DNA from 3 places in the Kitasatospora misakiensis genome. Region 3 is predicted to be linked to each of the others. Evidence: predicted binding sites of a transcription regulator. Region 3 holds the regulator's gene; each other region holds the start of a gene.

The links. Region 3 encodes HrcA, which represses chaperone genes, less so after heat shock. Its sites were predicted from a motif close to TTNGCACTCNGNNNNNCNGAGTGCNAA; they were not measured.
Region 1: groES (co-chaperone GroES) is a predicted target of HrcA. The motif match lies at 6,381-6,407, and genes of this name have one in related genera.
Region 2: ACFP3U_RS27725 (FmdB family zinc ribbon protein) is a predicted target of HrcA. The motif match lies at 7,865-7,891, and genes of this name have one in related genera.

Annotation. Positions count from the first base shown of each region.
Region 1 is NZ_JBHSOF010000057.1:38,251-48,317, reverse strand. It holds gene tsaE (tRNA (adenosine(37)-N6)-threonylcarbamoyltransferase complex ATPase subunit type 1 TsaE) at 1-255, shown strand, start outside; gene ACFP3U_RS31375 (hypothetical protein) at 414-650, shown strand; gene ACFP3U_RS31370 (hypothetical protein) at 668-1,297, opposite strand; gene tsaB (tRNA (adenosine(37)-N6)-threonylcarbamoyltransferase complex dimerization subunit type 1 TsaB) at 1,496-2,152, shown strand; gene rimI (ribosomal protein S18-alanine N-acetyltransferase) at 2,221-2,751, shown strand; gene tsaD (tRNA (adenosine(37)-N6)-threonylcarbamoyltransferase complex transferase subunit TsaD) at 2,744-3,832, shown strand; gene ACFP3U_RS31350 (hypothetical protein) at 3,829-4,092, shown strand; gene ACFP3U_RS31345 (polysaccharide deacetylase family protein) at 4,183-5,097, shown strand; gene ACFP3U_RS31340 (THUMP-like domain-containing protein) at 5,073-6,281, opposite strand; gene groES (co-chaperone GroES) at 6,549-6,854, shown strand; gene groL (chaperonin GroEL) at 6,967-8,595, shown strand; gene ACFP3U_RS31325 (LysR family transcriptional regulator) at 8,754-9,758, shown strand; gene ACFP3U_RS31320 (WhiB family transcriptional regulator) at 9,869-10,067, opposite strand, start outside.
Region 2 is NZ_JBHSOF010000044.1:61,411-71,477, forward strand. It holds gene ACFP3U_RS27700 (GGDEF domain-containing protein) at 1-769, opposite strand, end outside; gene ACFP3U_RS27705 (5-formyltetrahydrofolate cyclo-ligase) at 875-1,474, shown strand; gene ACFP3U_RS27710 (penicillin acylase family protein) at 1,545-4,268, opposite strand; gene ACFP3U_RS27715 (potassium/proton antiporter) at 4,556-6,046, shown strand; gene ACFP3U_RS27720 (MFS transporter) at 6,455-7,744, shown strand; gene ACFP3U_RS27725 (FmdB family zinc ribbon protein) at 7,903-8,220, shown strand; gene mscL (large conductance mechanosensitive channel protein MscL) at 8,819-9,238, shown strand; gene ACFP3U_RS27735 (hypothetical protein) at 9,294-9,533, opposite strand; gene ACFP3U_RS27740 (sigma-70 family RNA polymerase sigma factor) at 9,694-10,067, opposite strand, start outside.
Region 3 is NZ_JBHSOF010000014.1:26,097-36,163, forward strand. It holds gene ACFP3U_RS13490 (AMP-dependent synthetase/ligase) at 345-2,267, shown strand; gene hemW (radical SAM family heme chaperone HemW) at 2,336-3,565, shown strand; gene ACFP3U_RS13500 (Uma2 family endonuclease) at 3,606-4,163, shown strand; gene ACFP3U_RS13505 (DUF3097 domain-containing protein) at 4,154-4,987, opposite strand; gene pspAB (PspA-associated protein PspAB) at 5,069-5,656, opposite strand; gene htpX (zinc metalloprotease HtpX) at 5,703-6,626, opposite strand; gene hrcA (heat-inducible transcriptional repressor HrcA) at 6,901-7,935, shown strand; gene dnaJ (molecular chaperone DnaJ) at 8,010-9,149, shown strand; gene ACFP3U_RS13530 (16S rRNA (uracil(1498)-N(3))-methyltransferase) at 9,239-9,988, shown strand; gene ACFP3U_RS13535 (S41 family peptidase) at 10,048-10,067, shown strand, end outside.

The DNA of each region.
Region 1 (10,067 bases), on a different contig from region 3:
GTCGACGCGTACCGGCTGGGCGGCGACCTCGACGAGATGGAGGACCTCGACCTCGACGTCTCGCTGCCCGAGTCGGTGGTGGTGGTCGAGTGGGGCGAGGGCAAGGTCGAGCGGCTCGCGGAGGACCGCCTGGAGGTCCGGATCGAGCGCGCGATCGGCGCCGAGGCGGCCGGGGACGACCTGGACCCGCGCCGGGTGGCGCTGACCGGCATCGGCACCCGCTGGGACGGCGTGGACCTGGCGGCGCTGACCTGACCGCGCCGGGCCGGACCCGCCGGGCCGATCCGTCCGCCCACGACCCGGCCCACGTGTGTCAGAGTTTGCCGACAGTCTGTCGGGAAGATGTTGCGGTCGAGGTCCCGGGCGTGGTGGGATGGGTGCTGAGGTTAGGTCTGCCTAACTAGGGAGGCGCCATGCCGAGCACCACGCCCGCCCCGGAGCGCGCACCGCGCGGGACCGGGGCCGAGGAGCCCGCCCGCCGTGCCGCGGGGCAGCCGATGCGGGCCCTGCTGGCCGCCTGTGCGGCGGCGGAGGCGGTCTCCACCCCGCCCGAACGCCGTCCGGCCGCCCCCGCACCGGGCGAGGACCCCGGGACGCCCGGGGCGCCGGCCGCGGACGACGGCGCGCACCCGGCCCGCCGCGCCGCGTAGGCCCTGCGCCACCTGGGTCAGGGGATCACGACGACCTTGGTGTCCTTCGGCGCGAAGTCCCAGAGCAGTTGGCCGTCCGCGCGGCTGCTGCGGATGCCGCCCGTCTTGCCCCCCGAGGTCGAGCCCGACGCCGAGCCCGAGGCGGACGCGCTGGGCGCCGGGGCGGCCGGCGGAGCGCCGGTCGCGGCGCCGTCGACGGCCGCGCTGAAGCCGAACACCACGCCGTTCTGCTGCGCGAACCGCACCACGTGCTCGATCTGCCTGCCGTCGGTGCCCGTGCCGGACGGGGTCCGGCTGTACACCGGGTAGCTGCCGGGAGCCGGCTCCACCGTGCCCGGGGTGACCGGGAAGACCGCCACCACCTGCGGGGTCTTCCTCGGGTCGATCAGCCAGACGTAGTGCGTGCTCACCGAGTAGACGACCCGCAGCCCGGTGCCGGTGCCCGCGGTCGGCAGCGTCGGGGCGGTCGGCGTGGGCGTGGCGGTCGGGGTGGCCGAGGCGGCCGGTCCGCTGGACGTCACGGCGGTGCTCGTGCTCGGGTTCGCGGCGACCGCGCGGTCCTGCGCGCCGTTCGCCTGGAAGGCCAGCAGGCTCACCACTGCCAGGGCCCCCAGGGTCAACCCCGTGACCACCACTCCAGGACCCATCTTCGCCACGTGTGCTCCCACCGCCGTCCCAAAAACCGTCGGCCCCATCGTGCCAGGTTCGCCCGTCCGGTCCGCATCGCGTCGGACGTGTGTTCCGGAGCGGGCCGGGTTTTCGATCGGGCGGAGCACGCGCCCGGGTGCGGCTGGGCGGGACCGGGCCCGGGGCCGGTCGCCGTTCGGCCGGTCTAACCTTGACCCGTGCTGCTGCTCGCGTTCGACACCGCTACCCCCGCCGTCACCGCCGCCGTCCACGACGGCACGGCCGTCCTGGCGCAGACCGACCAGGTCGACGCCAGGCGCCACGGCGAACTGCTGCTGCCCGCGATCGACCGGGTGCTGAGGGAGGCCGGGGTCGACCGGCACCGGCTCACCGACATCGCGGTCGGCGTCGGCCCGGGCCCGTACACCGGTCTGCGGGTCGGCCTGGTGACCGCCGCCGCGCTGGGCCACGCGCTCGGCCTGCCGGTGCACGGCGTCTGCACCCTGGACGCGATCGCCCACCAGGCCCGTGCCGAGGGCCTGGCCGGCGAGGCGTTCACGGTGGCCACCGACGCGCGGCGCAAGGAGGTCTACTGGGCCGCGTACGACGCCGAGGGCCGGCGGACGGAGGGGCCGTCGGTGGACCGCCCGGGCGAGCTGGCGACCCCGGCGCGGGCGGTCGGCGCCGGTGCGCTGCTGTACCCGGACACCTTCCCCGGCGCGCACGGCCCGGAGCACGTCTCGGCCGGCGCGCTCGCCGGCTTCGCCGTCGCGGAGCTGGCCGCCGACCGGGCCCTGCTGCCCAACGCCCCGCTCTACCTGCGCCGCCCGGACGCCCAGGTGCCGGCCGGCTACAAGGCGGTGCTCCCGGCGTGACCGGCCCGAGCACCACCGGACCGGCCGCGACCGACCGGACCGCCGGCCCGGCCGCCGTCCTGCGCCCGATGCGCTGGTGGCACATCGCGCCGGTGCTGGCGCTGGAGCTGGAGCTGTTCCCCGAGGACGCCTGGTCCGCCGGCATGTTCTGGTCCGAGCTGGCCGAGGCCCACCCCGGCGGCACCCGCCACTACACCGTCGCCCTCACCCCGGACGGCGCGGTCGTCGGCTACGCGGGGCTGATGGCGGTGGCCGGCGAGGGCGACGTGCAGACCATCGCCGTCGACGGGCGCCACCAGGGCACCGGGCTCGGCGCGGCGCTGCTCGCCGACCTGGTCCGGGAGGCCGCCCGGCGCGGCTGCGCGGACCTGCTGCTGGAGGTCCGGGTGGACAACACCCGCGCGCAGCGGCTCTACGAGCGCTTCGGTTTCGAACCGGTCGGCATCCGGCGCGGCTACTACCAGCCCGCCAACGTCGACGCGCTGGTGATGCGCCTCGACCTCGCGGCCGCCTCCGCGGCCGGTGCCGCCCCCGAAGACCTCGACGAACCCGCGGACCACCCGCGACCGGACGTGAAGAAGGACACCCCCCATGGCTGACGAACCGCTCGTCCTCGGCATCGAGACCTCCTGCGACGAGACCGGCGTCGGCATCGTGCGCGGCACCACGCTGCTCGCCGACGCGGTGGCCTCCAGCGTCAACGACCACGCCCGGTTCGGCGGCGTCGTCCCCGAGATCGCCAGCCGCGCCCACCTGGAGGCGATGGTCCCGACCATCCAGCGCGCCCTGGACACCGCGGGCGTCAAGGCGAGCGACCTGGACGGCATCGCCGTCACCGCCGGTCCGGGCCTGGCCGGCGCGCTGCTGGTCGGCGTGAGCGCCGCCAAGGCCTACGCGTGGGCCCTGGAGAAGCCGCTGTACGGGGTCAACCACCTCGCCTCGCACATCTGCGTGGACCAGCTGGAGCACGGCCGCCTGCCCTCGCCGACGATGGCGCTGCTGGTCTCCGGCGGGCACTCCTCGCTGCTGCTCAGCGAGGACATCACCAGCGACGTCCGCCCGCTCGGCGCGACCATCGACGACGCGGCCGGCGAGGCCTTCGACAAGGTGGCCCGGGTGCTCGGGCTGGGCTTCCCCGGCGGCCCGGTGGTGGACCGCACCGCCCGCGAGGGCGACCGGAAGGCGATCGCCTTCCCGCGCGGCCTGACCGGCCCCAAGGACCCGGAGTACGACTTCTCCTTCTCCGGCCTGAAGACCGCCGTCGCCCGCTGGGTGGAGGCCAGGCGCCGGGCCGGCGAGGAGGTGCCGATCGCCGACGTCGCGGCGTCCTTCCAGGAGGCGGTCACCGACGTGCTGACCCGCAAGGCCGTCAAGGCCTGCAAGGACAACGGCGTCGACCACCTGATGATCGGCGGCGGCGTCGCGGCCAACTCCCGGCTGCGCGAGATGGCCCGGCAGCGCTGCGACAAGGCCGGCATCCGGCTGCGGGTGCCGCGTCCGGGCCTGTGCACCGACAACGGCGCGATGGTCGCCGCGCTCGGCTCCGAGATGGTCTGGCGGGACCGCGCGCCGTCCTCGCTCGACCTGTCGGCGGACTCCTCGCTGCCGGTCACCGAGGTCCACGTGCCGCACACCGACTTCCACGGGCAGGCCTACCGGGCGCTGACCGGGCAGCAGTGACCACCACCGCCGCGATGTGGGAGGCCCGGGCCGCCGACGGCCGGGGCGCCGAGCTCTCCGCCTGGGTCCGGGGGACGGCGCTGCCCGCGCTGCGCGGCTCCGCGGGCCTGGTCCGCACCGAGCTGCTCGCGGCCTCCGGCGACCGGGTGCTGCTGATCACCTGGTGGTCCGGCGAACCCGTCCCGGTGGCCGACCCGCCCGCCGCCCTGCTGGGCCGTCCGGTGCACCGCTGGTCCTTCACCAGCGAGCATGTGGAGTAGCCGCTCGTACTCCTGAACGGGAACCGAACGCCCGACCGTTACCGTGCTTAGTGATCGAGGTCGCTGAACGGGAGCGGGGAGTACGGCGCGGTGAACAGGCACGGGCGGGGCAGGACGACGGTGTACGCGGCGGGGGCGCTGGCCCTGCTGGCCGCCGCCACCGGATGCGGGAGCGGCGGCGGTGCGGCCTCGGCCGCCCTGGTCCCGAGCACCGCCGCGCGGTCCACCGCGCCGACCGCCGCACCGCCGGCGCAGCCTGCCGGCACACCGCCGGGCGCGTCCCCCACCGCCGCCGCCGGGGACGCCGCCGCGTGGGCGAAGTGGCACCTCACCCCGCTGCCGCCGGCGCCGCCGGCGCCCGCCGACAAGCCGGTGAAGCTCCCGCGGACCGGGCCCGTCCCGGTGTTCAGCGAGGTGCCGACGAACGACAAGGTCGTCTTCGTCACCATCGACGACGGCGCCGAGAAGGACCCGAGGTTCGTCGAGATGCTGACCGACCTCAAGGTGCCGGTCTCGATGTTCCTGACCCGCGACATCGTCAAGGACGACTACGGCTACTTCAAGCGGCTCCAGGCGCTCGGCAACCGCATCCACAACCACACCGTGGACCACCCGCAGATGAGCAGGCAGACGCCGGAGAAGCAGAAGTCCGAGATCTGCGACGACCAGGCCGCGCTCACCCAGCAGTACGGCACCCCGCCGCTGTTGTTCCGCCCGCCGTACGGGGACGGCGCCCACACGCCGGCGCTCAACACCGCGGTGCAGCAGTGCGGGCCGCGGGCGGTCGTGCTCTGGCGCGAGTCGATGCAGATCCACGACATGCAGTACCAGGCGACGGACAAGAAGCTGCGGCCCGGCGACATCGTGCTCGCCCACTTCAGGGGCCCGAAGGACCTCAAGGGCGAGACGATGACGGAGATGTTCGGGGAGCTGCTGGCCCGGATCCAGGAGCAGGGCTTCGCGGTGGCCCGGCTGGAGGACTACATCGAGGCGCCGGCCGCCTGAACCGCAGCGGCCGGGCCGGTGACCGGCCGGCCGAGCATCATCAGCGGGCCGTGGTCGGTACGGCTGAGGATGACCGTGACGGCGTTCGGGCCGGCGGGCTTCAGCTGGCGGCGCAGCTCCTCCGGGGTGATCGCCATCCCGCGCTTCTTGATCACCACCGTGCCGACGCCCCGCTCGCGCAGCAGCGCCTTGAGCTTCTTGATGTGGAACGGCAGCACGTCGGTCAGCTCGAAGGCGTGCGCGTACGGGGTGTCGACCAGCTCGTCCGAGGTGAGGTAGGCGATCTTCGGGTCGATCAGCCGGCCGTTCACCCGCTCGGCCACCTCGGCGACCAGGTGGGCGCGGATCACCGCGCCGTCCGGCTCGTAGAGGTAGCGGCCGACCGGGCCGGCCGGGGGGTCGGGCAGCTCGCCGCCGGTGAGGGTGGCCCGCTCCGGCAGCAGGGTGGCGCGGTGGCGGTGCCCGGCCCGGGTGCCGAACCAGAGCACCGCCTCCTTGACGTCGCCGTGGTCGGAGACCCACTCGGCCTCGGCGTCGGCCGGCACCGCCTCGTGCGGGATGCCGGGCGCCACCTTGAGCGCGCCGACCGGGGTCCGTCGGCCGGCCCCGATCGCCCAGGACAGCGGCGGGGCGTAGGCCTCGGGGTCGAAGACCCGGCCGCGCGAGGTGCGCCGGGCCGGGTCGGTGAAGACCGCGTCGTAGCCGGTGACGTCGACCTCGGTGACGTCCGCGCAGCGCACCTCGACCAGGTCGGCGAGGCCCAGGGCGGCGGCGTTGGCGGCGACGGCGGCGCAGGCCGCCGGGTCCCGGTCGACGGCGAGCACCTCGATGCCGGCCCGGGCCAGCGCCAGTACGTCGCCGCCGACGCCGCAGCAGAGGTCGGCCAGCCGCTTCACCCCGAGGTCGGCGAACCGGCGGGCCCGCCACTCGGCGACCTCGCGCCGGGTGGACTGCTCGACGCCGTTGGGCGTGAAGTACATGAGATCGGCGTCGGCGCCGAACTTGGCCCGGGCCCGCTGTCGCAGCCGGGCCTGTCCGAAGGCGGCCGACACCAGCTCGGCGGGGTGCTCCTTGCGCAGCCTGGTGGCCAGCGCCAGCTCCTCCTCGGGCGCGAACTCGCGCAGTTCGGCGAGCAGGGCCTGGCCCCGGTCGGTCAGCAGGGGCCGCAGGTCGTCGTTCTCCACCCGCCCATTCTCGCCGGTCGGGGCGGTGCGCGGCGGGGCGGCCCCGCAGGCGGGGGAGTGGCCCGGCGCCGTGTTCGGTGGCAGCCGGTCCGCGTGGCGTTGGCACTCTGGTTGACTGAGTGCTAACGGCCGCCTATGGTCATCACTAGCACTCCCCACCGGGGGAGTGCTAACGCGAGAATGCGTGTCTGACCCCCGCGACGGCAGACACGCGAGTTCGCCCCTACCCGTTAGAAAACCCCGTAATCTCCGAAGGGGAGCTCGGACGTGACCACCAGCAGCAAGGTTGCCATCAAGCCGCTCGAGGACCGCATCGTGGTCCAGCCGCTCGACGCCGAGACCACCACGGCCTCCGGCCTGGTTATCCCGGACACCGCCAAGGAGAAGCCCCAGGAGGGCGTCGTCCTGGCCGTCGGCCCGGGCCGCTTCGAGGACGGCCAGCGTCTGCCGCTCGACGTCGCCGTCGGTGACATCGTCCTGTACTCGAAGTACGGCGGCACCGAGGTGAAGTACCAGGGCGAGGAGTACCTCGTCCTCTCCGCCCGCGACGTTCTCGCCATCATCGAGAAGTAAAGCGTTCAGCCGCGCCCCGGATCCGTGTCCCAGTGACAGGGCGCCGGGGCGCGGCTGTTGGTTCACGTAGTCGAGCGGCCGTGCCGGCCGCACCCCCGAGGGAATAGGGAACATGGCGAAGATCCTGCAGTTCGACGAGGACGCCCGCCGCTCGCTGGAGCGCGGTGTCAACAAGCTGGCCGACACCGTCAAGGTGACCATCGGCCCCAAGGGCCGCAACGTCGTCATCGACAAGAAGTTCGGCGCTCCGACCATCACCAACGACGGTGTCACCATCGCCCGTGAGGTCGAGCTCGACGACCCGTACGAGAACCTTGGCGCGCAGCTCGTCAAGGAGGTCGCCACCAAGACCAACGACGTCGCGGGCGACGGCACCACCACCGCCACCGTGCTGGCCCAGGCCCTGGTCAACGAGGGTCTGCGCAACGTCGCCGCCGGCGCCGGCCCAGCCGCCCTGAAGAAGGGCATCGACAAGGCCGTCGCCGCCGTCTCCGAGCACCTGCTGTCGGTCGCCCGCGAGATCGAGGGCAAGGACGACGTCGCCGCCGTCGCCACCCTGTCCGCCCAGGACTCGCAGGTCGGCGAGCTGATCGCCGAGGCGATCGACAAGGTCGGCAAGGACGGTGTCATCACCGTCGAGGAGTCGAACACCTTCGGCGTGGAGCTGGACTTCACCGAGGGCATGCAGTTCGACAAGGGCTACCTGTCGCCGTACTTCGTCACCGACGCGGAGCGGCAGGAGGCGGTCCTCGAGGACCCGTACATCCTGATCAACCAGGGCAAGATCTCCTCCATCCAGGAGCTGCTGCCGCTGCTGGAGAAGATCCTCCAGGGCGGCACCTCCCGCCCGCTGCTGATCATCGCCGAGGACGTCGACGGCGAGGCGCTGTCCACCCTCGTGGTGAACAAGATCCGCGGCACCTTCAACGCGGTGGCCGTCAAGGCCCCGGGCTTCGGCGACCGCCGCAAGGCGATCCTCGGCGACCTGGCCGTCCTGACCGGCGGCACCGTGATCTCCGAGGAGGTCGGCCTCAAGCTCGACCAGGCCGGTCTGGACGTGCTGGGCTCCGCCCGCCGCGTGACCGTCACCAAGGACGAGACGATCGTCGTCGACGGTGCCGGCGAGTCCGAGGCCGTGGCCGGCCGCGTCGCCCAGATCAAGGGCGAGATCGCCAACACCGACTCGGACTGGGACCGCGAGAAGCTGCAGGAGCGCCTGGCCAAGCTGGCCGGCGGCGTCTGCGTCATCCGCGTCGGTGCCGCCACCGAGGTGGAGCTGAAGGAGCGCAAGCACCGCCTGGAGGACGCCATCTCGGCGACCCGCGCCGCGGTCGAGGAGGGCATCGTCGCCGGTGGTGGCGCCTCCCTGGTCCACGCCGCCAAGGTGCTGGACGGCGGCCTGGGCCTGTCCGGCGACGAGGCCACCGGTGTCGCGGTCGTCCGCAAGGCGCTGCACGAGCCGCTGCGCTGGATCGCCCAGAACGCCGGCCTGGAGGGCTACGTCATCACCTCCAAGGTCGCCGAGCTGGAGCTGGGCCAGGGCTACAACGCCGCCACCGGCGAGTACGGCGACCTGGTGAAGGCCGGCGTCATCGACCCGGTCAAGGTCACCCGTTCCGCCCTGGAGAACGCCGCCTCGATCGCCTCCCTGCTGCTCACCACCGAGACCCTCGTGGTGGAGAAGAAGGAGGAGGAGGCCGACAGCGGTCACTCGCACGGCGGTCACGGCCACTCGCACTGAGGCCCGAACGACTGACCGGAGGCCCGGTCCGCGCCCCGCGAGGGGTGGCGGGCCGGGCCTCCGGCCGTGTCGGGGCGGGGGTTGGCGCGGAGGTGCTCCACCGTTCAACCATCAGTTGAATTTTGCATACGGCAAAGAATGTCTTATATCTTGAGGGCATGATCGAGGCCCGCCACCTGCGCGTCCTGCGTGCCGTCGCCCGCACCGGCTCCTTCTCCGCCGCCGCCCGCGAGCTGGGCTGCACCCAGCCCGCCGTCAGCCAGCAGATGAAGGCCCTGGAGAAGTCCGTGGACACCCCGCTGGTGGTCCGCTCGGGCCGCGGGATGCAGCTGAGTGAGGCCGGCAAGGTGCTGCTCAAGCATGCCACCGGGATCCTCGCCGGACTCTCCGCCGCCGAGGAGGAGGTCGCCGCGATCGCCGGGCTGCGGGCCGGACGGGTCCGGCTGGTCTCCTTCCCGACCGCGAGTTCCACCCTGGTGCCGCCGGCCGTCGCCCGGCTGCGGGGCACCCATCCGGGGGTGCGCGTGTCGCTGGTCGAGGCGGAGCCGCCGGAGTCGCTGGCGATGCTGCGCGGTGGTGAGTGCGAGGTCGCGCTCGCCTTCCGCTATCCGCAGGCCCCCGGTTCCACCCTCACGCCGGCGCCCGCGCCCGCGCACGGCACGCCGCGGGAGGCGCGCGCCGAGGCCAATCTGGAGGCGCAGCAGCTGAGCGCCGGCGCCGACTGGTCCGATCTGGTGGCCACCCCGCTGCTGGACGACCCGCTGGTCGGCCTGCTGCCCGCCGGGCACCGGCTGGCCGGGCGCGGCGGGCCGGTGCGGCTGGCCGAGCTGGCGGGGGAGCAGTGGATCGCCGGCTGCCCGCAGTGCCGGGGGCACCTGGTGGAGCTGTGCGCGGGCGCCGGCTTCGAGCCGCGGATCGACTTCGCGACCGACGACTATCCGGCGGTGGTCGGGTTGGTGGCCGCCGGGCTCGGGGTGGCGGTGCTGCCCGGGCTGGCGCTGCAGTCGGTGCGCCCGGACGGGGTGGCGACGGTGGCGGTGCACACCGCCTCCGGGGCGCCGGCGGTGCGGCAGGTGGTCGCGCTGACCCTGCCGGACCTCGCCGAGGTGCCGGCGGTGGCGCTGATGCTGGAGCGGCTGTCGGGGGCCGCGGCCGGGCGCTGACGCCCGCCCGGGAGCCGGGCCGGGCCCGGTTGGCCGGGCTCCGGGCAGACCTCGCCCCGGGAAGACCCCCGAGAAGAAACGTTTCTTCTCGGCGGGGCGAAACCCTCGGCCTACTGCTGGACCACGCTCGGCGCGACGAGCGGAACCTCCACCAGACGGTGCCGCGAACGGCCCATCATCTCCTCGCGCTCGTCCTCGGTGAGGCCTCCCCAGACGCCGTACGGCTCGCGGACCGCCAGGGCGTGCGCGGCGCACTCGGTACGGACCGGGCAGCGCATGCAGACCTCCTTGGCGCTGGCCTCCCGTGAG
Region 2 (10,067 bases), on a different contig from region 3:
CCGATCCAGCCTGCGATCCGGTCGGCGGAACGTTCCGGGCAAAGGCGGCCGGGGCGGCCGGGCGCCAGCAGTCGCCGCCGGCCGCGCGGGCCGCGGCGAGCGCCCGGTCGGCGGCCCGCAGCAGGACGGCGGCGTGGGTGCCGTCCCCGGGCAGCACGGCCAGGCCGATCGCGGCGGTGAGCCCGTTGCCGTGCGGGCGCCGGTCGGAGCGCTCGCCGGAGGACCAGTCCAGCAGCAGGTGGCGGCGGACCGACCAGACCAGCCGGTCGGCGACCTGCGCCGCGCCCTCGGCCCCGGTGTCCGGCAGCACCACCAGGAACTCCTCGCCGCTGTAGCGGCCCAGGGTGTCGGAGCGGCGGATCTCCATGCCGAGCCGCTGGGCGAGGTCGCGCAGCACCGTCCCGGCCCGGGCCCGGCCGTGCTCGGCGACCACCGCGTCGAACCCGCTGATCTCCAGCAGCAGGACGGCCAGCGGCCGCGGCCCGTCCTGCGGGTCGTGCTGCTCGGCCCGGCGGGCCCGGTCGATCTCCCGGTCCAGGGTGAGCTGGAGGTGCCGGTAGTTCCAGACGCCGGTGACCGGGTCGCAGGAGGCGGTGCGCTCCAGCTCGGCGCAGCGGCCCTCCAGTCCGGCGACGCGCTCGCGCAGCCCGGCCTCGCGCGCCGCCGCACGGGCCGCGCCGCGCCGCAGCCGGACGCCGAGGACGACGGTGCCGGCCAGCGCGGGGGCGCTCAGCACGGCCAGGGCCTGGACCAGCAGCGGGGTGGACATCGGGGGGTGCCTTCCGCATGTCAGGCTCTGGGCGTCCCGGTCGCGCAGGCGTCAGGGGTCCAGAGCGGTCGTGGTCGGAGCGGTGGAGGAACGGTGGGCCATCCCATGCACAACGAGAAGGGCGCGCTGAGGACACGGCTGCTGTCCGCGCGGCGGGCACTTCCGGCCGAGGCCCGGGAGCGGGCCGCCGAGGCGCTGGCCGGGCACGCGGGCGAGCTGGCGGCGGCGACGCCGGCCGGTCCGGCCGGGGCGGCGGCCACGGTGGCCGCGTACGTCTCGGTGGGCGCCGAGCCGGGCACCCGCCCGCTGCTGGACGCGCTGCGGGCCTGCGGGCTGCGGGTGCTGCTGCCGGTGCTGCTGGCCGACAACGACCTGGACTGGGCGGAGTATGCGGGTCCTGGGGCGCTGGCCCCGGCCGGGCGCGGGCTGCTGGAGCCGGTGGGCGAGCGGCTCGGGCCGGAGGCGGTGACCGGGGCCGGGCTGGTGCTGCTGCCGGGGCTGGCGGTGGACCGGCGGGGGCTGCGGCTGGGGCGGGGCGGCGGCTCGTACGACCGGGTGCTGGCCCGGCTGGAGCGGGCCGGGACGCGGCCGGTGCTGGCGGTGCTGCTGTACGAGCACGAGCTGCTGGACGCGGTGCCGGCGGAGCCGCACGACCGGCCGGTGGACCTCGCGCTGACCCCGTCCGGCGCCCACCGGCTGGGGTGAGGCGAAACACGAAGGCCCCGCGCCCCCCGGGGTGTCCGGGGGGCGCGGGGCCTTCGTGGCGGGCGGGGCGTCAGCCGGTGGTCAGCGTCAGCTTGTGCTTGGTCGCCTTCTCGACCGCGTCCGGTGAGAAGGACCAGGTCAGCAGCTTGCCCTTGAGCCAGAGGTCGGTCTGGTCGTTGTAGTTGTCGTGGAAGGCGTGCCCGGAGGCGCCGCCGACGGTGATCCAGCGGGAGGCGTCGAGATCGTTCAGGTCGATCACCATGCGCATCGAGGGGATCCAGTCGACCTGGTACCCGGCGGCCGCGTTCCAGCCCGCCGCGTCGACCGCCGCCGAACCGCCGGAGAGGCGGTAGGGGCCGCGGTTGAGCAGCTGGTGGACGACGCCCGAGGCGATCGAGGAGTCGTCCGAGCCGAGGGTGCGCTCGCGCAGCTCCAGCTTGTGCAGCCGGCCCCAGCTCCAGGTGGTGATGTCCTTGGTGAGCAGCGAGGTGAGCTCCTGGCGGGCGTTGGTCATCGCCTCGCGCAGCAGGTTGTCCAGGCCCTTCTGCTCCTTGTGCTGGGAGTCGATGTACGTCCACCAGCCGCTGTCGGGCTTCTCCAGCTGCTGCCGGACCACCTCGGTCCAGCGGTCGCCGCCGTCCGGCTGGGCCTGGGCGGGGTCGCGGGTGCCGCACTCGGTGACGATCTTCGACTTGCTGTCCGGCCGGGTCGGGTCGATCTGCTGGCGGACCAGCAGGCAGTTCTGCTCGGCCCGCAGGTCGGCCGGGAACTTCTGGCCGAAGGCCAGGGTGAGCAGCTGGCGCCAGACGCCGTTGTAGTAGGCGGCGGCGGCCGAGTCGGCGTCCTGGTGGTAGTTCCAGTCCTTCAGCAGGTCCTGCGCCTCGCGCACGTAGGGGTCGTCGACCTCGACCTTGAGCAGCATCGGGACCAGGGTCTTGGCCAGGATGCTGGTGTTGTCGAGCTGCATGTCCTGCATGTCGTCCGGCGAGATCTTGCCGTTGTTCTTCAGCCGGGCCTCCAGCTGGTCGGTGATCTCCTTGGCCCGGGTGCCGTACTCCCAGTCGGTGGTCAGCGCGACCTTGTACGTCGGGTCGACCACGGCCTGGTTGGCGGTGACGATGTAGCCGCTGGCGGGGTTGAGGCTCCACGGCAGGGCGCTGAACGGGACCGGGTCCTTCTTCCACTGGTAGGCGGAGTCCCAGCCCGGCGCCGGGTAGCGGCCGTCGCCCTTGCCGCGCACCGGGATGTACCCGGGGGCCTGGTAGCCGATGTTCTTGGCGTCGGCGTAGATGAGGTTCTGGGCCGGGACGGCGAAGTCCGCGGCGGCCTTCTGGAAGTCCTCCCAGCCCTTCGCGCGGTCGAGCGCGAAGACGGCGTCCATGGTCCTGCCCGGGATCAGCGCGGTCCACTGCAGGGCGACGCCGTAGCCGCCGGTGCCGCGGTCCGGGGCGGAGGCGCCGTTGGGCGCGTACTTGCCGACGTTCTGCTGCTCGGTGCTCGGGTCGGAGATCAGCGGGGCGCCGGTCCGGGTGGTGCGGACGGTGATGGTGCGGTCCTCGCCGCCGGCGACCTTGATGGTCTCCTTGCGGAGCTCGAACTTCTGCTCCGCGCCGTCGACCAGGTAGGTGTCCGGGCCGGTCACCTTCTCCAGGAAGAGGTCGGTGACGTCGGCGCCGAGGTTGGTGAAGCCCCAGGCGATGTCCTTGTTGTGGCCGATGACCACGCCGGGCATCCCGGCGAAGGTGAAGCCGGAGACGTCGTACTGGCAGGTCGCGGAGACCGTCCGGCAGTGCAGGCCCATCTGGTACCAGACCGAGGGCAGGCCGGGGCCGAGGTGCGGGTCGTTGGCCAGCAGCGGCTTGCCGGTGGTGGTGTGGCTGCCGGCGACCACCCAGGAGTTGGAGCCGATGCCCTGGCCGTTGCGGCCGAGCAGCGCGGGCAGCGCGTCGATCCCGTCGGTGACGCCCTTGAGCAGCGCCTTGGTGGCGGCGGCGCCCTGCGCGGTGCCGGGGGCGGCGGTGCCGGCGCCGGCCGGGGTGGAGCCGTCGGCCGGCTTGTAGACGGTGCCGTTGAGGGTGCCGGTCTTCACGATGGTGCCGTTGCGGGCGTACGGGTAGTCCGGGTACAGCTCGGCGATCTTCTCCGGGCTGAAGTCCTGGGCGAGCAGCGAGCGGTCGATCTCCTCCTGGAGGTTCCCGGAGAGGTCCCAGGCCATCGCCTTGAGCCAGGAGACCGAGTCGACCGGGGTCCACTGCTCGGGCTTGTAGCCGCCGTGGACGACGCCGAGTACGCCGTACTCCACCGAGGCCGAGGCGCCGCCCGGGTGCTCCTCCAGCCAGGCGTTGACCCCGTCCGCGTAGGCTTGGAGGTTCTTCTTGGTGTCGGCGCCCAGGACGGTGTCGAACTCCTTCTGCGCCACCTGGCGCCAGCCCATGGTGCGGATCATGGAGTCGGTCTCGACCTGGCTGTCGCCGAACATCTCGGAGAGCCGGCCCGCGGTGATGTGCCGTCGGACGTCCATCTCCCAGAAGCGGTCCTGGGCCTGGACGTACCCCTGGGCCCGGAAGAGGTCCTCGGAGGTGTCGGCGTAGAGCTGGGGGATGCCGTTGGCGTCCCGCTTGACGTCGACCGGCGCGCTCAGGCCCGCCACCTTGACACTGCCGTCGACCTCCGGGAAGGACGCGCGGACCGCGGCCACCCCCCGGTAGCCGCCGTAGCCGGCGCCGGCCACCAGCAGTACGACCAGCACGATCACGATCAGACGGGCGCGCCGGAACTTCTTCGAGCGGGGCATCTGGGTCCTTGCGGTCCTCACTGGGGGGCGGGCGGACGTGTCAAGGGCACGGGGCCGTGACAGGGCACCACATTAGGCCGACTCCGCTGGCGGCCGTGCACGGGGGACGCTCACGGTGGGATCGAAGGAGGTCAGAAGCGCTCGGCGACGGAAGGCAAGGCGGGTGAATCTAAAGACCTGGTAAAATGTTAGACTGCGTAACGATCCGCAAGGGGAGTACTTGGCGCCCCCGGTCGCCGCCCCTGACGGTCCCCCGTCCGCCCCCGCCACGTCCGAGGTGCGCCTGCGTGAATGTCGACCACCTGAACCAGCTGCTGCTCGAGTTCTCCGTGATCCTGCTGGTCGCGGTGGTCGCCGTGCGCGTCTCCACGAAATCCGGCCTGCCCAGCCTGCTGATCTACCTCGGCATCGGGGTGGCGCTCGGCCAGAACGGGCTCGGCATCTCCTTCAACAACGCCGAGCTCACCCAGGTGCTCGGCTACGCGGCCCTGGTGGTGATCCTGGCCGAGGGCGGCCTCAAGACCAACTGGCGCGAGGCCAGACCCGTGATGCCGGCCGCCACCGTGCTGGCCACCGTCGGCGTCGGGGTCAGCGTCTTCGTCACCGCGGCCGGCGCGCACTGGCTGGTCGGCCTGGACTGGCGGACCTCGCTGCTGCTCGGCGCGGTCGTCTCCTCCACGGACGCCGCGGCCGTCTTCTCCGTACTGCGGACGGTGCCGCTGCCGCGCCGGCTGACCGGACTGCTGGAGGCCGAGTCCGGCTTCAACGACGCGCCGGTGGTCATCCTGGTCGTCGCCTTCGCCACCGTCGGCGAGCCGGAGCCGTGGTACGTCCTGCTCGGCACGATCCTCGCCGAACTGGCGATCGGCCTGGCCGTCGGCCTCGCGGTCGGCAAGCTGGGCTCGTACGGCGTCAAGCACGTCGCCCTGCCGTCCTCCGGCCTCTACCCGATCGCCGTGCTGGCCCTCACCGTGCTCGCCTACGCCGGCGGCGCGCTGCTGCACGGCTCCGGGTTCCTCGCCGTCTACGTCAGCGCGGTGATCCTCGGGAACTCCAAGCTGCCGCACGGCCCGGCCGTCCGCGGCTTCGCCGACGGCCTGGCCTGGATCGGGCAGATCGGCATGTTCGTGCTGCTCGGTCTGCTCTGCACCCCCGGGACGATGGGCTCGGCCGTGGTGCCGGCGCTGGTGATCGGCACGGTGCTGGTCTTCCTCGCCCGGCCGCTGTCGGTGGTGCTGACGCTCACCCCGTTCCGGCTGCCGCTGCGCGAGCAGGCCCTGCTCAGCTGGGCCGGCCTGCGCGGGGCGGTGCCCATCGTGCTGGCCACCATCCCGATGGTGTCCGGCGCGCCGCTGGCGCAGGACGTCTTCAACATCGTCTTCATCCTGGTCGTGGTCTTCACCCTGCTCCAGGGGCCGACCCTGCCCTGGGTCGCCAAGGGCCTGCGGATCGGCGAGGGCTCGATGGGCCAGGACCTCGGCATCGAATCGGCGCCGCTGGAGAAGCTGCACGGGCACCTGCTGTCCGTCGCGCTGGCGCCGGACTCCCGGATGTCCGGCGTGGAGATCGGCGAGCTGCGGCTGCCGACCGGCGCGGCGGTGACCCTGGTGGTGCGCGAGGGGAGCAGCTTCGTGCCCGACAAGGCGACCGTGCTGCGCGGCGGGGACGAGCTGCTGGTCGTCACCACGGACGCGGTGGGTGAGGCGGCCGAGCGGCGACTTCGCGCCGTGGACAAGGGCGGTAAGCTGGCCGACTGGCTGCACGGGCGCGGGACCTGAAGGTCGCGCGCGGTGTTCACCTTCACTTGGCAGGACAATTTTGGATCCGTCCTGTAATGTCGAGTCCAGCGCGACATCTACGCGCGTACATTTCAGAATGGCTGATACACCACAACCCAACATCTGCCTGAAGCAGAGTTGGCGCGACCGTTCGGCGGCCGCGGCCCGACCCCGGCCCACCGCCGGACCGGCCCGGTATCTACCCCGGTCGACGCGCGAGAGGACGACTCTCGGCGCCGTCGGGGCCACCGCGTGCCCTGCCGCGCTACCAGGCAGCAGGAAGGACCGACCGTGACGGCCCGCCGAACGGTCGAGAGCGTCGAGGACGCCCACAACAGCACTGACACCGCCGGGGGCGCTACGGGCGCCGCGGGCGCCACAAGCGCCGCCGACGCCGCGCGCGCCGCCGTGCCCGCCCGGGTCGGCTACGGGGCTCTGCTGCGCACGCCCGGCGCTTGGACGTTCCTGGCCCCCGCGTTCGTCGCGCGGCTGCCCTACGCGATGCTCAGCATGGGCGTCCTGCTGCTCGTCAAGGACACCCACGGCTCCTACGGCACCGCCAGCACCGTCGCGGCGGTCGCCGCCGTCGCCCAGGCGCTGGTCGGCCCGCAGACCGGGCGGCTCGCCGACCGGTACGGCCAGGCCGCCGTGCTCGTCCCCACCGTCCTGGTGCACGCGGCCTCGGTCGGCACGCTGATCGCGCTCGCGCTCGGGCACGCGCCGGCCTGGAGCCTCTTCCTGGCCGCCGCCCCGGCCGGTGCGAGCGTCCCGCAGATCGGCGCGATGGTCCGCGCCCGCTGGATCTCCACCTTCACCGCCGAGGGCGCGTCCGCCTCCTCCGCCGCCAAGGTGGGCACCGCCTTCGCCTTCGAGTCCGTGACGGACGAGCTCACCTTCGTCATCGGCCCGATCCTGGCCGCCGCCGTCGCCACCTCGATCAACCCCTCGACCGGGCTGATCGCCGAGGCCGCGCTGACCCTGGCCGGCGGTCTGGCCTTCGCCGCCCAGCGGCGCACCGCCCCCGCCCGGGTGGTGCGCGAGCCCGGCGTCCGACAGGCCTCGGCGCTCGCCTCGCCCGGCGTCCGGCTGCTGGCCGGCACCTTCCTCGGCGTGGGCGCCGTCTTCGGCGGCATGCAGGTCTCGGTGAACGCCTTCGCCGACTCGGTCGGGCAGCACGGCGCCGCCGGCACCGTGTACGGCATCTTCGCCGGCGGCTCGATGCTGGCCGGTGTGCTGTACGGCGTGATCGCCTGGCGGCGGTCGGTCCAGCAGCGGATGGTCCTGAGCTACGGCCTGCTGGTGCTGGGCTGCTCGACGCTGTGGGCGATGCCGAACCTGGTCGCGCTCTCGGTCGCCGGGCTGGTCTGCGGTCTGGCCATCGCGCCGACCCTGATCAGCGGCTACACCCTGGTCGAGACGCTGGTCGAGGACGGCGCCAAGACGGAGGCCTTCACCTGGCTGACCGGCGCCATCGGCCTGGGCCTGGCGGTCGGCGCGATGGCGGCCGGGCGGCTGATCGACGCGCACGGGCCGTCGGTCGGGTTCCTGGTGCCGGTGGTCGGCGCCGGGCTCGGCCTGGTCGCGCTGACCACGCTGCGGGAGCTGCTGGTGCCTGCGGGGACGCGCCGCAGCACGGTGGTCGCCGGCTCGGTGGAACGGGGTGCGACGGCCCGGCTGGTGGGCGCGGCCAAGGGCTGACGCGGGGCTCGCGGCGGGGCGCGGCAGGAGCGCGGCGGGGTCGCGGCGGGGTCGCGGCTGACTCATCTCACATTCGAGTCGCTGGACTGATCCATCGGAATGCCGCATCATTGACCATCGTTAGCACTCATCAGGCGAGAGTGCCAGGAGGAAGACAAGTGCCCACGTACCAGTACCAGTGCACCGAGTGCGGCAACGGCCTGGAGGCGGTGCAGAAGTTCACCGACGAGCCGCTGACCACGTGCCCCGACTGCCAGGGACGGCTCCGCAAGGTCTTCTCGGCGGTGGGTGTCGTCTTCAAGGGCTCCGGTTTCTACCGGACCGACAGCCGCTCCTCCTCCAGCAGCTCGGTGGGCTCCGGCTCGTCGTCGAGCACGTCGTCCTCGTCGACGTCGTCCTCCTCGACCTCCTCGTCGGGCACGTCCTCGTCGGGCTCGTCGAGCCCCGCCGCGAGCTCCGCTCCGGCGGCCGGCTGACCTTCGGCCGGACCCCGGCACCAGGTCTTCGGACGGCCCGCCGTTTCCGTTTCGCACGGGTGCGGCGGGCCTTTCGCATGCCCGCGCATGCCCGCGAATGCCTGCGGACCGTCCGACGTCACCGGTGGGCCGGCCGACCCACTCGTGCGGGTGACCCTTTCCGTCCACAGCCCCGGGTTTTCCACAGGCTCGGGAAACGGAGTTCCGGCGGATCCGCGAGCGGCCCAGAGTGGGCACCGCAAGCCCGGAACCCGACCGTGGAGGTACCCGTGCGTACCGGTTCGCCCGCCCTGTCCCCCCGTCCGCTGCCGATCCCGCCGCTCCCCGCGCCGAGCGTTCCGCCCCGGCGGCCGGTGCCGCCGTTCCCGCCGATCGGGGGCCGGGCCGGTCCGCGCGGCCGGCTCCGGCAGGTGCTGAGGGCCCGCCCGCGGGTGCCGGCCGTGCTGCTCCTCGCGATGGCGGCCGCGCTCGCCCTCGGCCCGGCCTGGGCGGACCCGCCGGCGCCGGGGGCGGCGCCGCCGCTCGGCCGAACGGGTTGTCCGGCGGAGGGGGGAGAAAATCACCCGTAACCGGCGCACGACTCCGTCGTTCACGCGGCATGAAGGGCTTCAAGGAATTCCTGCTGCGCGGAAACGTCGTCGAACTGGCCGTCGCCGTGGTCATCGGTGCGGCCTTCACCAACATCGTCAACGCCTTCGTCAAAGGCGTGATCAATCCGATCGTCGGCGCGTTCGGAGCCAAGGACCTCGCGTCCTACAGCTCCTGCCTCAAGGGGCCCTGCGAGGTGAGCGCCACCGGTGAGGTCACGTCCGGGATCCCCATCCTCTGGGGCGGCGTGCTGAGCGCGGCCCTGCAGTTCCTGATCACCGCCGCCGTCGTCTACTTCTGCCTCATCCTGCCGATGACCAGGTTCACCGCCCGGCGCAAGACCCTGGCCGAGGTCCAGGTGGAGGCCGAGGCCAAGGAGGTCCTGCTGCTCACCGAGATCCGCGACGCCCTGGTCACCACGACCCGCTGAACCCCGCCGCCCTTCCCCTGACGCGCCCAGGGCCGCCGGTTTGACGGCCCTCCGGTCAGCCCCCGTGGTGCGGCGGGCGCTGGCTCAGGTACCAGTCCAGCCCTCGTCCACCGCTCTCCCCGGCCCCGGGGCGGTCACCCCAGCCGGCGTCGGTGTCGTCACGGGACTGCCGCTCCAGCGGGTCGCCGAAGATCAGCCGGGCCTTCGCCGCCGACTCCGACTCCGCCCCGGGCTTCGTCCGCTCCGGCCGTTCCGGCCGGGCCGCCGACTCGCCGCCCGTCGTGTCCTTCGCCATCTTCTCCTCCACCGCTCTCGCCGTCCTCCGCCGTGCCCCGCCGCTGATCCGTCCCTGCCCCGCCCCTGACCACCAGCCTAGAAGGCGCCGGGACGCCGGTGGGCCCGGTGCGGAGCGCTCCGCACCGGGCCCACCGGCCGGCGTCGACCCTCAACCCTCGTCACGCGGCCTCGAAGCCCGCGTGGTCGGCGATCTTCTTCAGCTCGGCCAGCGCGTGCTTCTCGATCTGGCGGATCCGCTCACGGGTCAGCCCGTGCTGCTTGCCCACCTCGGTGAGGGTGCGCTCGCGGCCGTCCTCCATGCCGTACCGCGAGCGGATGATCGACGCCGTCCGGTCGTCCAGCCGCCCGATCAGATCGTCCAGCTCCTCACGGCGGAGCATGACCATCACGGCGTCCTCCGGGGAGGTCGCGCCGGTGTCCTCCACCAGGTCGCCGAACTGGGTCTCGCCCTCGTCGTCGACCGACATGTTCAGGCTGACCGGGTCCCGCGCCCAGTCCAGCACGTCCTTGATCCGGGCCTCGGTGGTGTCCA
Region 3 (10,067 bases):
GCGTTGGCATCCCAATTCTCGTTGTTCGGCGGGCTCGTACAGCAGATTCCGGGCAAGCGAGCCGGATCTTTGTCCTGCCCTTTGCCGAACGTTCCGGGGGTGGAGGTGGTGCCGTGCACCGATGGTTCGGGAGGGTGCCAGCTGTGTCAGCCCCCTTACGGAATGACCGGTTTCCCCCTAGGCTGCTGGAAGCCCTCTTGTTACTCGCTGGTACCAGCCAGGTTTCCGGGAGGGTCGGCGACCGCCCCCACGGTCGCCGCGCGTTCCCTCCGCGGCGCCGGTTTCAGCCCGCGGACCTCGTCCTCCAGATCCCACAGACGGCCACCCGCCCCCGGAGGTCCTCGTTGAGTTCCGCGCAGTCCCTGATCGACTCCGGCCGCACCGACATCGTCGCCGGGCGTCCGACCTCGGTCGCCCACCTGTTCCAGGAGCGGGTCGCGCTGACCCCCGGCGGTGAGGCCTACCGCTACCCGGTCCCGGTGGACGAGCACGCGGCGGACAGCACCCCCGGCGCCGAGCAGTGGCGGTCGATGACCTGGGCGCAGGCCGCGTCCCGGGTGTACGCGGTGGCGGCCGGGCTGCTGTCGCTGGGCATCGAGGCCGAGGACCGGGTCGCGCTGGCCTCCTCCACCCGTCTGGAGTGGGTCCTCGCGGACCTCGGCAACATGTGCGCGGGCGCGGCCACCACGGCCGTCTACCCGAGCACCAACGCCGACGAGACCGCGTTCATCCTCTCCGACTCCGGCTCCCGGGCCCTCTTCGCCGAGAACGCCGCCCAGCTGGACAAGGTGGTCGCCGAGCTGGACCGGCTGCCCGCGCTGGAGACGGTGATCCTCTTCGACGCGCCCGGCGGGGCGCCCGAGGCCGGCCGGCTGCGGGTGATCTCCCTCGCCGAGCTGGAGCGGCTCGGCGCCGCGCACCTGGCCGAGCACCCGGACGCGGTCGACAAGGCCGTCGCCGCGCTCGACAAGGAGCAGCTGGCCACCCTGATCTACACCTCCGGCACCACCGGCCGCCCCAAGGGCGTGCGGCTGGTCCACGACTGCTGGGCGTACGAGGGCCGGGCCCAGGAGGCGAGCGGGCTGCTGGCCGCCGACGACGTGCAGTTCATGTGGCTGCCGCTGTCGCACGTGTTCGGCAAGACGCTGATCTCGGGGCAGATCGCCACCGGGCACGTGATGGCGCTGGACGGCCGGGTGGACCGGATCATCCACAACCTCCCGGTGATCCGGCCGACCGTCATGGCCTCGGCGCCGCGGATCTTCGAGAAGGTCTACAACGGCATCGCCGGCCGGGCCCGCGCCGAGGGCGGCGCCAAGTACAGGATCTTCCAGTGGGCGGCCCGCACCGCCCGCGACCACGCCCGGGCGGTCCAGGAGAGCCGGGTGGCGACCGGCGTCGGCCGCGCCCCGGCGGGGCTGCGGATCAAGCACGCGATCGCCGACCGGCTGGTGTACGCCAAGATCCGGGCCGCGTTCGGCGGGCGGCTGCGCGGGGCGGTGTCCGGCAGTGCCGCGCTGGCGCCCGAGATCGGCTACTTCTTCGTCGGCGCGGGCGTGCCGATCCTGGAGGGCTACGGCCTCTCCGAGACCAGCGCCGGCTCCTGCGTCAACCGGGCCGAGGACCTCCGGGTGGGCACGGTGGGCCGTCCGCTGCCCGGCACCGAGGTGCGGATCGCCGAGGACGGCGAGATCCTGCTGCGCGGCCCGGGCGTGATGCGCGGGTACCACAACCTGCCGGAGAAGACCGCCGAGGTGCTGGAGTCGGACGGCTGGTTCCACACCGAGGACATCGGCGAGCTGTCCGCGGACGGCTTCCTGCGGATCACCGACCGCAAGAAGGACCTCTTCAAGACCTCCGGCGGCAAGTACGTCGCGCCGAGCGAGGTGGAGGGCCGGTTCAAGGCGGTCTGCCCGTTCGTCAGCAACGTCCTGGTGATCGGCAACGGCCGCAACTTCTGCACCGCGCTGATCGGCCTGGACGAGGCGGTGATCATGCCGTGGGCCGCCGAGCACGGGATGGCCGGCAGCTCCTACGCCGAGGTGACCGCCGACCCGCGGACCCACGAGCTGATCGAGGGCTTCGTGCGGCGGCTGAACGGCTCGCTGCAGCGCTGGCAGACGATCAAGAAGTTCCACCTGCTGCCGCGCGACCTGGACGTCGAGCACGGCGAGCTCACCCCGAGCCTGAAGATCAAGCGCCCGGTGGTGGAGCGGACCTACGCGGACGCGGTCACCGCGATGTACTCGGGCGCCAACGAGGCCTGAGCCGCCCGCCGCCCCGCCCGTCCCGTACGGCCCGCCGACTCCGGCGCGCCGTACGGGACAATGGGGTCATGCCCTCCGCACTCCCCGACGGCGAACCCGTGCCGTCCGACGGTTCCCTGCCCGCGCACGCCCTCGACGGGCTGGGCTCGCGGCCGTTCGGCTTCTACCTGCACGTGCCCTACTGCGCCAGTCGCTGCGGCTACTGCGACTTCAACACCTACACCGCCACCGAGCTGCGCTCCTCCGGCACGGTCGCCTCGCAGGAGACCTACGCGGACAACGTGGTCGCCGAGGTCCGGCTGGCCCGCCGGGTGCTCGGCGACGCCGCGCCGCCGGTGCGCACCGTCTTCCTGGGCGGCGGCACCCCGACCCTGCTGCCCGCCGCCGACCTGGTGAGGATGCTCGCCGCGATCCGCGAGGAGTTCGGGCTCGCCGAGGGCGCCGAGGTCACCACCGAGGCCAACCCGGAGTCCGTGGACCCGGCGTACCTGGCCGAGCTGCGGGAGGGCGGCTACAACCGGATCTCCTTCGGCATGCAGTCGGCCCGCCCGCACGTGCTGAAGCTGCTCGACCGCCACCACACCCCCGGCCGGCCCGAGGCCTGCGTCGCCGAGGCGCGCGCGGCGGGCTTCGAGCACGTCAACCTCGACCTCATCTACGGCACCCCCGGCGAGTCCGACGACGACTGGCGGGCGTCCCTGGACGCCGCGATCGGCGCCGGCCCCGACCACGTGTCCGCCTACTCGCTGATCGTCGAGGAGGGCACCCGGCTGGCCGCCCGGGTCGGGCGCGGCGAACTGCCGATGATCGACGACGACGTGCACGCCGACCGCTACCTGATCGCCGAGGAGGCGCTGAGCGCGGCCGGCTACCGCTGGTACGAGGTCTCCAACTGGTCCACCACCCCCGAGGGCCGCTGCCGCCACAACGAGCTGTACTGGACCGGCGGCGACTGGTGGGGCGCCGGCCCCGGCGCGCACAGCCACGTCGGCGGCGTCCGCTGGTGGAACGCCAAGCACCCCGCCGAGTACGCCCGGGCGCTCGCCGAGAGCCGCACCCCCGCCCAGGGCCACGAGCGCCTCACCGCCGAGGACCGCCGGGTCGAGCGGATCCTCCTGGAACTGCGCCTCGCCGAGGGCATCCCCCTGGACCTCCTGACGGAGACCGGCCTGAAGGCCGCGCGGCAGCACCTGGCCGACGGCCTCCTCGCCCCCACCCCCTACACCGAGGGCCGCGCCGCCCTCACCCTCCAGGGCCGCCTTCTGGCCGACGCTGTGGTACGTGACCTGGTGGACTGAGACTCGTTAACGTGGTGTCAGCCGTCGGAGGGAGCGCGCAATGACCGCCATCGATGACCGGATGACGGGGATCTTCGAGAATCTGGAGGTCCCGGAAGGCTTCAAGGCCGAGCTCATCAGGGGGGAAATCGTGATGATGGCGGGGCCCGACCTGGCCCACAACCTCATCGTCGAGTCGATCGTCGACCAGATCCCGCGCACGCGCTGGCACCGGCTCCAGACGCAGGACGTGGCCTTTCCCGCCGATGCCAGCGAGCCCCAGCCGGATCTGGTGGTGATCGAGCGGGGGGCTTCGGAGGGGCTCGGTCGTCTGGTTCCCGCGCCGGCGGTCACCCTGGTCGTCGAGGTGGTGTCGAAGACCAGCGTGTTGCGCGACTACCGGACCAAGCGGGAGCTCTACGCCGAGGGTGCCGTGCCCGTTTACCTGATCGTCGATCCGATCAAGGGTGTCTGCGTGCTGCTGACCGAGCCGAGTCGGTCGACCGCCTCGGGGCTTCCGGACTACGTGTCCGAGCGGACCACCAAGTTCGGTGAGCCGGTGCCGCTGGACCGGGTGGGCATCGTCCTCGACACCGCGGAGTTCCGGGTCTACTCCTGATCCGGCTGGGTCACGAAGTCGATCAGTTCCTCGACGCGGCCCAGCAGCTCCGGCTCCAGGTCCTTGTAGGAGTCGACCGAGGCGAGGATCCGCTTCCAGGCGGCGGGGGTGTCCTCGGGCCAGGCCAGGCGGCGGCAGGTGCCGAGTTTGAAGTCCTCGCCGCAGGGGACGGCGGGCCAGGCGGGGATGCCGACGGAGGCGGGCTTCACGGCCTGCCAGACGTCGATGTAGGGGTGGCCGACGACCAGGACGTGGGGGCCGGTGACCCGGGCGGCGATGCGGTGCTCCTTGGTGCCCGGGAGCAGGTGGTCGACCAGGACGCCGAGGCGGCGGTCCGGGCCGGGGGCGAAGTCGGCGACGATGGCGGGCAGGTCGTCGACGCCCTCCAGGTACTCGACGACCACGCCCTCGATCCGCAGGTCGTCGCCCCAGACCCGCTCCACCAGCTCGGCGTCGTGCCGGCCCTCGACGTAGATCCGCGACTCGCGGGCCACCCGGGCGCGGGCGCCGGGGACGGCGACCGAGCCGGAGGCGGTGCGGCCGGGGCCGCCGGCCGGGGCGGGGCCGGAGGGGCGGACCAGGGTGACGACCCGGCCCTCCAGCAGGAAGCCGCGCGGGACCATCGGGAAGACCCGGTGCTTGCCGAACCGGTCCTCCAGGGTGACGGTGAGGCCCTCGGCGGTCTTCTCGCAGCGCACCACCGCCCCGCAGAAGCCGGTCGCGGCCTCCTCGACCACCAGGTCCCGCTCGGCGGGCACGTCCGGGGCCGGGGCCTGGTTCTTCCACGGCGGGGTCAGGTCGGGTCCGTACTGGCGGCTGCGCATTCCCCGGAGTCTATTTCCCCGGAGCATATTTCCCCGGAGCCCACGGGTCGTCAGCCCGTGAACGGCGAGTTCGGCCCGGGCTCACAGCCCCGGCGCGCCCCAGACCGGGAACCAGCGGGTGAGGTCCTTCTCCAGCCGCAGGTCGTTGCCGAGCATCGCGTTGACCTCCAGCTCCAGCGGGCTGTCACGCTTCTCCCCGCCGCCGGGCATCGGCGCGAAGGGGTAGAAGGTGCCGCGCTTGTACAGGTAGACCAGGGCCAGCGGGCGGCGTCCGGCGGCGTCGCGGAAGCCGACCAGCGAGCAGAGCAGCTGCGGGCCGAAGCCGTGCGCCTCCAGTTCGCTGTTGACCGCGTGCAGGTCGTTGACCAGCTCCGGGAGTTCGCCGGGCGCGTGCCGGGCGAGCAGCCAGGAGTAGCCGTACCCGTCCTTGGACGCCTCGACGGGGACGCCGCCGCGCTCGGTGTCGGCGTCGAGCAGGGCCCGGACCTGCCGTTCGACCTCGTCGAAGGCGCCGCCCTCGACCGAGGCGAAGCAGACCGAGCCGAGCCCGGTGGGCCGGAAGCCGGCCCCGGCCTCCAGGGTCAGCGCGGCGGACGGCACGCCGAACAGCTGGTCGAGGTCGGGTCTCACGGGATTGGTGCGGCCGAACAGCGCGTCCAGGATGCCCACGGCGGTCCTTCCGGTCAGAGGAGAACGGGTCGGGCGAGAAAACCGGTCAGCGGCCGAGCTCCGAGGAGATCCTCGCCAGCTGGGCCAGCCGCTGCTCCAGCGACGGGTGGGTGGAGAACAGCTGGGTGGCGGCCTCCCGGGCGCTCAGCGCGGGAGCGAAGTAGAAGGCGTTGTAGGCCTGCGCCTGCCGCAGGTCCCGGGTCGGGATGGCGGCGATCTGCCCGGTCACCTTGGTGAGCGCCGAGGCCAGCGCGCTGGGCCGCCCGGTGAGCTGGGCGGCGGCCCGGTCGGCGGCCAGCTCCCGGTAGCGGGAGAGCAGCCGGGTCAGCAGGAAGCTGATCGCGTACACGGCGACCGAGACCAGCGGGATCACCAGGGCGGCGATCGCGGCGTTGGAGTCGTTGCTGCTGCTGCGCCCGCCGCCCAGGAAGCCGCCGTACATGGCGATCCGGGTCATCACGCCGGCCAGCACGCCGAGGAAGCCGGCCACCGTCATCACGGCGACGTCCCGGTGGGCGACGTGCGACAGCTCGTGGGCGAGCACGCCCTCCAGCTCCTCGGGTTCCAGCCGGCGCAGCAGGCCGGTGGTGACGCAGACCACGGCGTTCTGCGGGTTGCGGCCGGTGGCGAAGGCGTTCGGCATGTCGTTGTCGGCGACCGCCACCCGGGGTTTGGGCATGTCGGCGAGCGCGCACAGCCGGTCCACGGCGCCGTGCAGCTGCGGGTACTGCTCCGGGGTGACCCGGTGGGCGCCCATCGCCCGTTCGGTGATCCGGTCGCTGAACCAGAACTGGGCGACGAACAGGCCGCCCGAGATCAGCACGATGATCGGCCAGGCGCCGCGCAGCAGCACGATCAGCAGACCGGTGAATCCGACGTACAGCAGCCCGATCAGGAACATCGTCCCCACCATCCGGCCGGTCAGGCCGCGGTCGGGGGCGAAGCGGGTGTGCTGGCCCGAGCTCGACATCGCTGCTCCTTCGTTCGCCGTCCGCTTCCGATGCTGCCACCGGGCCGGGCCCGCGGCATCACCCGCGCGCCGCGAACTGCGGGCAGGATCACCCCGGCCGGGCCGTTCCTGCCGTCGGACCCGGGCCTTACACTGGCAGGTACGGTTTTGGCACTCGCGTGTTCAGAGTGCCAGGGCCGGGTCCTGCGGGGCCGGACCGGACAGCTCGAATGCGGACACATGCCACAACGGCGTGTCACAACGGACAACGCGTGAAGACGGAGGTGCGTGCCCCATGGCCGGTGAGGTCCGCCAGCTCGACGACCGCAAACTCGCGGTGCTTCGCGCGATCGTCCAGGACTACGTGGGGACAGAGGAGCCGGTCGGCTCCAAGGCCCTGGTCGAGCGGCACAACCTCGGAGTCTCCCCGGCCACCGTCCGCAACGACATGGCGGCGCTGGAGGAGGAGGGGTACATCCACCAGCCGCACACCAGCGCCGGGCGGATCCCCACCGACAAGGGCTACCGGCTGTTCGTCGACAAGCTGGCCGAGGTCAAGCCGATGAGCGCGCCCGAGCGGCGGGCGATCCGGCACTTCCTGGACGGCGCGGTCGACCTCGACGACGTGGTCGCCCGCACGGTGCGGCTGCTCGCCCAGCTGACCCGCCAGGTCGCGGTGGTGCAGTACCCCTCGCTGAGCCGCTCCACGGTGCGGCACATCGAGCTGGTCGCGCTGGCCCCGGCCAAGGTGATGCTGGTCCTGATCATGAACACCGGGCGGGTCGAGCAGCGGCTGGTGGACTGCCCGGGTACGGTCGGCGAGACCGTCCTCGCGGACCTGCGGGGCCGGATCAACGCACGGGCCGCCGGCCAGCGGCTCCCGGACGTCCCGGGGCTGCTGGAGGAGCTGCCCGCCCTGTTCGAGGCGGCCGACCGGCCGACCGTGTCCACGGTGCTGGCGACGCTCTTCGAGACGCTCGCCGAGCAGCGGGAGGAGCGGATCATGCTGGCCGGTACGGCCAACCTGACCCGCTTCGGCCACGACTTCCCGCTGACCATCCAGCCGGTGCTGGAGGCGCTGGAGGAGCAGGTCGTCCTGCTCCGCCTCCTGGGTGAGACCGCGGACGCGGGGATGACGGTCCGGATCGGCAGGGAGAATGCCTACGAGGGGCTGAATTCCACCTCGGTCGTCTCGGTCGGTTACGGTTCGGGCGACGAGAGCGTGGCCAAACTGGGTGTGATCGGTCCGACCCGGATGGACTACCCGGGCACAATGGGGGCGGTGCGAGCGGTGGCACGGTACGTGGGCCAGATCCTGGCCGAGTCGTAGGAACGGGGTCGTCGGACAGCCGACGGCGCCCGAAGTCGCAAGCACTCTTACAGGCGGAACAAGCGGAGCATTTGGTGGCCACGGACTACTACGCGGTACTCGGCGTCCGACGGGATGCGGGGCAGGACGAGATCAAGAAGGCGTTCCGGCGCCTGGCACGCGAACTGCACCCGGACGTCAACCCGGACCCGAAGACGCAGGAGCGGTTCAAGGAGATCAACGCCGCCTACGAGGTGCTCTCCGACCCGCAGAAGCGTCAGGTCTACGACCTCGGCGGCGACCCGCTCTCGCCGAACGGCGGGGCCGGCGCGGGCTTCGGCGCGGGCGCGGCGGGCTTCGGCTTCTCCGACATCATGGACGCCTTCTTCGGCGCCGCCTCCGGGCAGCGCGGTCCGCGCTCGCGGACCCGGCGCGGCCAGGACGCCATGATCCGGCTGGAGATCACCCTGGAGGAGGCCGCGTTCGGCACCACCAAGGAGCTCCAGGTCGACACGGCCGTCACCTGCACCACCTGCAGCGGGGAGGGCGCCGCGCCCGGCACCTCCGCGCAGACCTGTGACATGTGTCGCGGCAAGGGCGAGGTCTCCCAGGTCACCCGGTCCTTCCTGGGCCAGGTCATGACCTCGCGCCCCTGCCCGCAGTGCCAGGGCTTCGGCACCGTCGTGCCGACCCCGTGCCCGGAGTGCGCCGGCGACGGCCGGGTCCGCGCCCGCCGCACCCTGACCGTCAAGATCCCCGCCGGTGTCGACAACGGCACCCGGATCCAGCTGGCCGGCGAGGGCGAGGTCGGCCCCGGCGGCGGCCCGGCCGGCGACCTGTACGTCGAGATCGCCGAGACCGCCCACACGGTCTTCCAGCGGCGCGGCGACGACCTGCACTGCACCGTCACCATCCCGATGACGGCGGCCTCGCTCGGCACCCAGGTGCCGCTGCAGACCCTGGACGGGGTCGAGGAGGTCGACATCCGGCCCGGGACCCAGTCCGGCCAGTCGATCCCGCTGCACGGCCGGGGCATCACCCACCTGCGCGGCGGCGGGCGCGGTGACCTGATAGTGCACGTCGAGGTGCAGACGCCGACCAAGCTCGACGCCGAGCAGGAGGAGCTGCTGCGCCGCCTGGCGGTGCTGCGCGGCGAGGAGCGGCCGTCCGGCCAGTTCGCGCCCGGGCAGCAGGGGCTGTTCTCCCGGCTGAAGGACGCCTTCAACGGCCGGTAGGCCGGTAGCCGTCCCGCGCGGGGGTGCCGAGGCTTCCTCGGCACCCCTTTCGCGTCCCCGTTCCCGTTCCCACCCCGGAGGTTCCCCGCATGACCGCGCCCGTGTTCGTCGTCGAGACCGAGCGGATCGCCGCCGCCGCGCCCGGCGCGCTGGTCCGGCTGGACGGGCCGGAGGGCCGGCACGCGGCCGCCGTGAAGCGGCTGGAGCCGGGCGAGGCGGTCACCCTGACGGACGGGCTCGGCCTCGGCGTGGACGGCACCGTCGCGGCGGTGCACGGCAAGGACGAGATCGACGTGACGGTGGCGGCCGTGCGCCGCGAGCCGGAGCCGGCGCCGCGGATCGTCGTCGTCCAGGCGCTGCCCAAGGGCGACCGGGGCGAGCTGGCCGTGGAGACCATGACCGAGGTCGGCGTGGACGTGGTGATCCCCTGGGCGGCCTCGCGCTGCATCACCCAGTGGAAGGGCGAGCGCGGCGGCAAGGCGCTCGCCAAGTGGCGGGCCACCGCGCGGGAGGCCGGCAAGCAGTCCCGCCGGCTGCGCTTCCCCGTGGTCCGCGACGTGATGACCACCCGGCAGCTGGCCCCGGTGCTGATCGGCGCCTCCTTCGCGGCCGTGCTGCACGAGGACGGCGCCGAGCCGCTGGCCGGGGCCGTGCTGCCGGCCACCGGGGACCTGGTGCTGGTGGTCGGCCCGGAGGGCGGTGTCTCCCCGGAGGAGCTGGCCGCCTTCGCCGAGGGCGGCGCGAAGCCGTACCGGCTCGGCCCGTCGGTGCTGCGCACCTCCACCGCCGGCGTGGCGGCCGGCGCGCTGCTGCTGGGCCGGACCGGCCGCTGGGCCTGACGGCCCAGTCCCCCGTAGGGGTTCGCGGTCCGCGAAGTGCGGGCGCACAGCCGGCCCGGATGCCTAGGGTGGGCGGTGT